Regions from separate parts of the Paludibacterium flexuosum genome, predicted to be linked through region 1. Evidence: riboswitches for the same ligand, from Rfam matches in the RefSeq annotation. Region 1 holds a riboswitch; each other region holds the start of a gene.
What was found. A riboswitch is a leader RNA that binds a small molecule or an ion and turns the genes downstream of it on or off. The one in region 1 is predicted to bind cobalamin.
Positions count from the first base shown of each region.

Region 2: it holds a riboswitch for cobalamin, as region 1 does, so the genes downstream of both, AACH39_RS07305 (energy-coupling factor ABC transporter permease) here and AACH39_RS12450 (PAAR domain-containing protein) in region 1, are expected to answer to the same signal.
Region 3: it holds a riboswitch for cobalamin, as region 1 does, so the genes downstream of both, AACH39_RS02455 (cobaltochelatase subunit CobN) here and AACH39_RS12450 (PAAR domain-containing protein) in region 1, are expected to answer to the same signal.

Region 1 is NZ_AP029060.1:2,617,868-2,620,125, reverse strand. Features, by position in the region: gene AACH39_RS12455 (cation:proton antiporter) at 1-338, opposite strand, end outside; cobalamin riboswitch at 613-825, shown strand; gene AACH39_RS12450 (PAAR domain-containing protein) at 1,029-1,355, shown strand; gene yjeM (glutamate/gamma-aminobutyrate family transporter YjeM) at 1,568-2,258, opposite strand, start outside.
Region 2 is NZ_AP029060.1:1,539,997-1,542,254, reverse strand. Features, by position in the region: gene pelG (exopolysaccharide Pel transporter PelG) at 1-310, shown strand, start outside; cobalamin riboswitch at 417-630, shown strand; gene AACH39_RS07305 (energy-coupling factor ABC transporter permease) at 762-1,427, shown strand; gene AACH39_RS07300 (hypothetical protein) at 1,429-1,767, shown strand; gene cbiQ (cobalt ECF transporter T component CbiQ) at 1,768-2,258, shown strand, end outside.
Region 3 is NZ_AP029060.1:516,014-518,271, forward strand. Features, by position in the region: gene AACH39_RS02455 (cobaltochelatase subunit CobN) at 1-1,299, opposite strand, end outside; cobalamin riboswitch at 1,453-1,638, opposite strand; gene cobD (threonine-phosphate decarboxylase CobD) at 1,756-2,258, opposite strand, start outside.

The DNA.
Region 1 (2,258 bases):
TGCGGCCAGAGTTGGGCAAAAACCGATTTGCCGAGCAGGATGCCGGCGAGCATTTCGCCGATGACCGGCGGCTGGCCGATGGCTCGCAGGCCAAAGGCGCACAGACGGGAGAAGGTCAGGATGATCAGGATCTGCATCAGCAGGCCGACCAGTGGCAGGGTGGCGTTGTGGCCGAGTGTGCCTTGCAGGGAGGCCAGCCAGTCGTCGGACTCGTTGGCGGCCTGGCTGAGCCAGACGGGGGTGCCTTGCGGGCCCTGACTGAGGATCCACAACAGCAGGCTGACAGACAGCACCAGCACGGTGCCATAACCCAGTACATGCCAAAAAACTCTTTTCATACAGCGCCCTCCGACGTTCAATGCGGGCTTCTCCCTGCGCTCGTCGCGGATGGTAGCACCGCCCTACCCTGCTGGCATGAGGGTTAAAGCAATCTGACCCCCTTTCGATCAATTGAGTCGCGATTCTGAATGCCCCGGCGCACAGAACGGGGTCAGGTCTTGTATTTTGCATCGAAACGCAAAATACAAGACCTGACCCCGTGCGGAGGGTGTTGCGAAGCGCGCACAACATGCTGATTTTTTATCGTTTGACGTGTTTTCCGCCCGGCGGGATCATGGCGCCCTGGATTCAGGTGCCCTGTGTTCCTTTCGGAACGGGGTGAAACGGGAAGCCGGTGCCGCTGCTGTTGCAGCCATGCCGGCGCAGCCCCCGCTGCTGTAGGCCTGACGACGCGATCACCATGCCACTGGATGTTGTCTGTCCGGGAAGGCCGGTCGCCGAGGTGGAAGGCAAGCCAGAAGACCGGCCTGATTCCTGGGTGCTCTGCCCCCTGTCTGGGAGTGCGGAGGTCCCGCGAGATCCGTCCCCGGGGTGGGGAGTGGTGCTCTGCCTGCAGCCGTGTGTCGGCCTGCCTGTCTGCGCCTTGTCTGCTCTGTCCCCGTGGAGGTGTTCTCGCCTGGTTCGGCGCGGTGTGTCCGTGGCCGCTTGTCTCCCCGGTGGGGGGAAACACCCTTGTGAGCATAGCTATCATGAAGCAACAGCAATCTTATCTGGTCGCGACGATCGGTTCGAAAACCCGTTATGGGGGCGAGGTGGTGACGGCCACTTCGGAGATGGAGTTGATTGCCCGGGTGGGCGATACGGTGCGTTATCCGGATGGTTCGGAGACGGTGATCATTTCGGGTGCCGGCAGTCTGTTGCTGCTGGCCGGTCGGCCGGCGGCGATTGTCGGCAGTGCGCTGGCCAATGGCGATTACATTATTTCCAGTCCGCAGTCTTGTTGTGCAGTGATGCCGTCGGACAAGTCGGTGGCGGGGTTCCTGGATCCGGATTATCTGCCGGGCAAGGTGGCCTGAGTCGCTGCTGCGAGAGAACGGGGTCAGGTCTTGTATTTTGCATCGGGATGCAAAATACAAGACCTGACCCCGTTCTGTTCGATGTGCATTTTGCGCCGGGATGCAAAATACAAGACCTGCCCCCGTTCGATGAAAAAGCCGTTCATCGTCAGATGAACGGCTTTTTTCGGGATGGCAGGCGACGCAGGGCGCCGCCTGTTCTGCTTGTGGGCTTACTTGCCGCCCAGTTCTGCCTTGGCTTCCGGCATCGGCAGCTTGCCTTGGGCAACATGGCGTTCGTAGCGAGCGACCATGAACCAGCCGATCAGTGCGAAGACCACCACACCGATGATGGACATCATGCCTTCTTTCATGTTGGCACCGACGTCTTCACCCAGGTAGGCGTGATACAGCGGGGAGGCCACGGTGAACAGGTTGGCGAAGCCGATGGTCAGCATGGCGCACCAGGCCATGAAGATGCCCGAACCGTTGGAACGGAAGATGCGGATCGGCTTTTCTACAGCATCGTTACGCAGGTAGTGAATGTAAGCGTAGATGATGAAGATCACCGGTACGGTCATGGTCACGTTGGTCAGGGTCACCAGGTTCTGGATCAGGTCGGCCACGGCGTCACCACCGAAGGTACCCAGGGCGATCAGCACGATCACCAGACCCAGTTGCCAGCGCAGTGCCACGGTCGGCATGCCGTTCTGGTTTTCCTTGCTCCAGCTGGCCGGGAAGATGCCTTGCGGCACGCCTTCGATCATTTGCTTCAGCGGGGCGTAGATCAGCACGAAGAAGGCACCGGTCAGGGCGCAGAACATCGACACGCCGGTGTAGGCGGCGAAGACGTTACCCATGGTGTTGCAGGTGCTGGCGGCAGCGCCCAGGCTGCTGGCCAGGGTCGCGCCCAGGGTGTACATG
Region 2 (2,258 bases), 1.1 Mb from region 1:
GCGCTGGCTGGGGATCTCGGTCCTGTACCTGCCGCTGTTGCAGGTCGATGTGATTGCCGCCAGCCTGCAGGTGGTGTTCCTCGGCATCATCAACATTTTTTTCTACCTCGACAAACGTCGCGTGGTGCTGGCGGCGACCAGCGGTTTTTTGTTGCTCAACATGCTGCTGACGGGAATCACCTTGCAACTCAACCCCGCCTGGTATGGCTATGGGTTTGCCGGAGCCATGCTGATTGCGGTGGTGATCGGGCTGGCGGCGCTGGATCGCAAGCTGGAGCGGCTTGAGTACGAAACCTACATGCTGCAGTAAGCGCAACTGGCTACATTTGTGCGTTGGACTTGACCTGACTCCGCGCGGCTTGTTTGACAAAGGGGTATACTGCGAAGCTATTTTATGTCGGACGACACGTCGTCCTGACATGACAATTGATCCAGGTGCTCTGACCCATGTCCATGGGAGGAGTGAAACGGGAAGCCGGTGACGCTGCCATGCAGCCAGTCCGGCGCAGCCCCCGCTGCTGTAGGCCTGACGAATCTGCCACATGCCACTGTGCCGCTTTGCGGTGCGGGAAGGCCGGCCGAGGAGGATGAAGGCGAGCCAGAAGACCGGCCTGGGTCATCGGTAGTGCCAATCTCTGGGGTGGGGAACGGTTCTGCGGTTGTGCGCCTGCGACTTCGGTGTGTGGCTCCGGATCGGATTTCCCTTGGTGATTGGCCGGCTTGGATCCGCCGGATCCGTTCTTCGCAAGGGAGAGCAGTTCATGCACATTGAAGATGGCATCCTGTCACCACAGGCATGCGCAGTCTGGTACGCGGCGACCGCCGTGTTCGTCGTTCCCGGGATTTATCAGATCAAACGCAAGGTACAGGAAAACCTGTCCTATAAGCCGTTCCTGGCCATGATCGGCGTGGCAGTCTTCGTCATTTCCGCCATGCACTTGCCGGTGCCGGTGACCGGATCATGCTCGCATCCTTGCGCCACGGCGCTGGCGGCGATTCTGGTCGGCCCCTGGGCGTCCGCGGTCATCTCCACCATCGTGCTGTTCTTCCAGGCAATTTTCCTTGGTCATGGCGGTATCACCACGATTGGCGCAAATACTTTCTCGATGGGGATCGCCGGCGCCCTGTCCGGCTATGTGCTGTGGAAAAGCCTGCGCGCGCTGAATTGCCCGCTGTGGCTGGCTGCCGGCCTGGCCGGGGTGGTCGGTGACCTGATGACTTATCTGGTCAGTGCCTTCGAGCTGGCCTGGAGTCTGCACGGCAATATGCCGCTGCTGACCCAGTGGATGATTTTCTTCATGGGTTATGCCCCGACCCAGTTGCCCCTGGCCCTGGCCGAGGGGGTGTTTACCGCCGTCGTGCTGCAGGCGATGGCCAGCCGCCGGCCCGATCTGTTGCCCGGCATCCTCGTCAGCAAAGGAGCCTGAGATGTCACATCCCGCACGCGATCTGTCGCAGAACCGTTTCTTCGATGGCTTTACCCGCTGCATGCTGGCCGTGATGTGTGCCTTGCTGCTGTTCATCTTTGTCTCGGCACGCTATATGAGTGCACACCAGATGGAAGCCGCCGGCACGGATGATCATGTGAATAACCTGGCGACCCAGGTCACGCAGCGCGATCATCATCCCTTCCTTGAGCTGCCGGGCGATGCCCAGGTCGGCGCTTTCTCGGTTGCCAACTTCTTTGCCGGTCTGATTGTCGGCTATCACTGGCTGCGGCTTTTCGGGCGGCGTGAAGGTCAGTGCCGTTGTCAGCAGGAAGACTGAGTGGTCAGCCTGGCACGCCATGATGCCGTCGCTGCCTCGGCCGCGGCCGGGGCAGATGGCCGCATCAAGACCCTGTTGTTGCTGGCGGCGGTCGTCGTGGCCTCGACTTTGCGGCATGGTGTGCTGGCGCTCGCGCTGTGGCTGGGGGCGCTGGCGCTGTTCGCGCTGCTGGGGCTCAACGGGCGCGATTTGTGTCGTCGTCTGCTGATGCCGCTGGGTATTGCCTGGGTGGTGCTGCTCAGTGTCATGCTGACGCGCGGCAGTCAGGTGCTGTGGCAAGTCCCGCTCTGGGGCTGGACGCTCAGGGTGTATGCCGAGGGGCTACAATACGGCGGCTTGCTGTTCCTGCGCATCATGGCTGCCGTGACCCTGGCGGCGCTGCTGGCGATGACGACCCCGATGGTGGAGATTCTGGCGACCCTGCGGCTTTGTCGAGTGCCGCTCATCATGATCGAGCTGGCTGAGATGATGTACCGCTACCTGTTCATTCT
Region 3 (2,258 bases), 1.5 Mb from region 1:
CATCTGGGTACTGGTCAGGTAGTCCTGGTCGTAGGCTCCCCGGTCAATCAGCTGGTGCATCAGGCTGGTGCTGTCTGCCGGCAGTCCCTCGACCTGATAGCCATGGGTCTGCATGGCTTGCAGGATGGCCCAGAGCGAGGCGGGGGAGTCCAGGCCGACGGCATTGCCGATCTGTGCCGCCTTGCTATTGGAGTTGGTGAAGATGAAGGCGATGCGTTTCTCGTGCGCCGGGGTGGTGCGCAGCCTGACCTGACGTGCCACGATGCCGGCCAGACGGCGGACCCGGTCGGGCACCGGGGCATAGCTGGTTTCGCTGCTGGCCTGATCGGCATGCGCCTCCTTGAAGGAAACCGGCACGCTGATCAGTCGGCCGTCAAACTCCGGCAGTGCCACGTTCATGGCGGTGTCCAGCGGGTTGAGGCCGCGGTCGGCTGCGAGCCACTGCGCCTCGGTCATATTGCTGGTGATGGCTTGCAATACCGGCACATCCAGTTGCTCAAATGCGCTCACCGACCAGCCTGCCTGGGTCGCACCGTCAGGGTTGACTTCGCCGATGGCAAAGGAGGTGGTGTTGACCAGCGCCTCGATCGGCTCGGCCAGCAGATCATTGAGCGCCGCCGGCAGTCCTTGCTCGCCCGGCGTGCGCAGCGAGGCGGTAAACAGTGGCAGGGTGTTCAGCTGGCGCTCGTGCAGGGCATCGATCAGGGCATCGACAAAGCGGGTATTGCCGGACAGCCAGTGGGCGCGATAGAACACCAGGCCGACGGTCGGCCATTGGGGGTTGCGGATGGCGCGCCAGTCATCCAGCGTTGCCAGGGCGCCCAGTTCCGGATGGTACAGGCCGTGGTCCGGCAACGTGAGCGGCTCGGCATAGCCATGACCGGTCATCAGCAGGCGGTCGGAGAGACAACGCAGCATGTGAGCCAGATTGTCGCTGCCGCCAGCCTGCAGATAAGCGTTGATTTCCTGTTGCAGCCCGTGGCCGACATTGCACAGGGCGGTCAGGTCCGGGTCGGGCTCGCCGGTGCCGCTGATGATCACCAGATGGTGATGGTGCTGGCGGATATGGGTCAGCAACAGGTCGAAGCCGGCGATGGCTTCGGCGCGGCCCAGGACGCGTACCACGAAGACGCTGGTGTCGCGCAAAGGGCCGTTCAGCAACTGCTGCATGGCCTCAGCACTGTCGATGGCTTGCAGGTTGATGCCGTTGACGGCGACAAAGTCGGCGGGCAGCGGGGCGCGCAGCAGGGCGGACAGATCAGTGCCGGCGTGGCTCAGCAGGGCAATGCCGTGACTCATGCCACACCTTCGGCAGCATGGACGGACAGGAAATGGTAGCGGTGCATCGGCGCCCTCGGATGACGTTGTGTCGTCGAGAGCGAGGGCAGCAGTCTGGGGAGAATGGTCCGGTCTGCATGCTTGTCCACCAGTACACCCCGACTGGTTCTAGCTCACGTCGACAAGTCTGACGGCCGGTCTCCTGGCTCGCGCGTCATCGCCTTGAATCGCCTTCCCGGTCGGATGCCCGGTGGCAGTGGATTCAGACTCTTCGCTTACAGTTGCGGGGGCAGCTGCGGCATTGAACCGCATTCCCGTTTCACCCGTTGCAACACGGGCACCGTCATGTAAAGGGCGAATATTACGTGATGAATGGGTAACTTTGGTAAAAAAATGAACAAAGTTTGACTTAGGTCGGGATAGGAGGGGGGAGTATCCTCCGGCGGCACAGGCAAACGATTGCCTGTGCCGCCGGCGTTAGCTTTTGACCAGGCTGAGGCTGGCCAGCGCCTGATCCAGTCGCGCCCAGTCACTTTCTTGCGCTGGCAGACCGAAACGCAGGCTTGGCGGCGCGTCGAATAAGCGGGTGAGGATGCCCTGGCTGGCCAATTGCCGATGCAGCATGGCCGCTTGCGGATGGCACACCCACTGGAATAGCGGCGTGGACCCGCCTGGCGCCAGGCCATGCCGGCGCAGCAGCGTGGCCAGCCGGTCACTTTCGGCCGGCAGGCGCTGGCGCATGGCCGCCTGCCAGGCCCGGTCCTGCAAGGCCATTCTGACGGCCTGGCGCGCCGGGCCGGCCAGGGTCCAGGGGCCGAGCTCGTCCTGCAGTGCCTCGATCAGCGCTGGCCAGGCAAAAACAAAGCCGGCGCGCGCGCCGGCCAGGCCAAAGAATTTGCCGATGGAGCGCAGGATGATCAGGCCGGGCTGGCCAGCCAGCGGCAGCAGGCTGCGTTCCGGTGTGACGTCGAGGAAGGTTT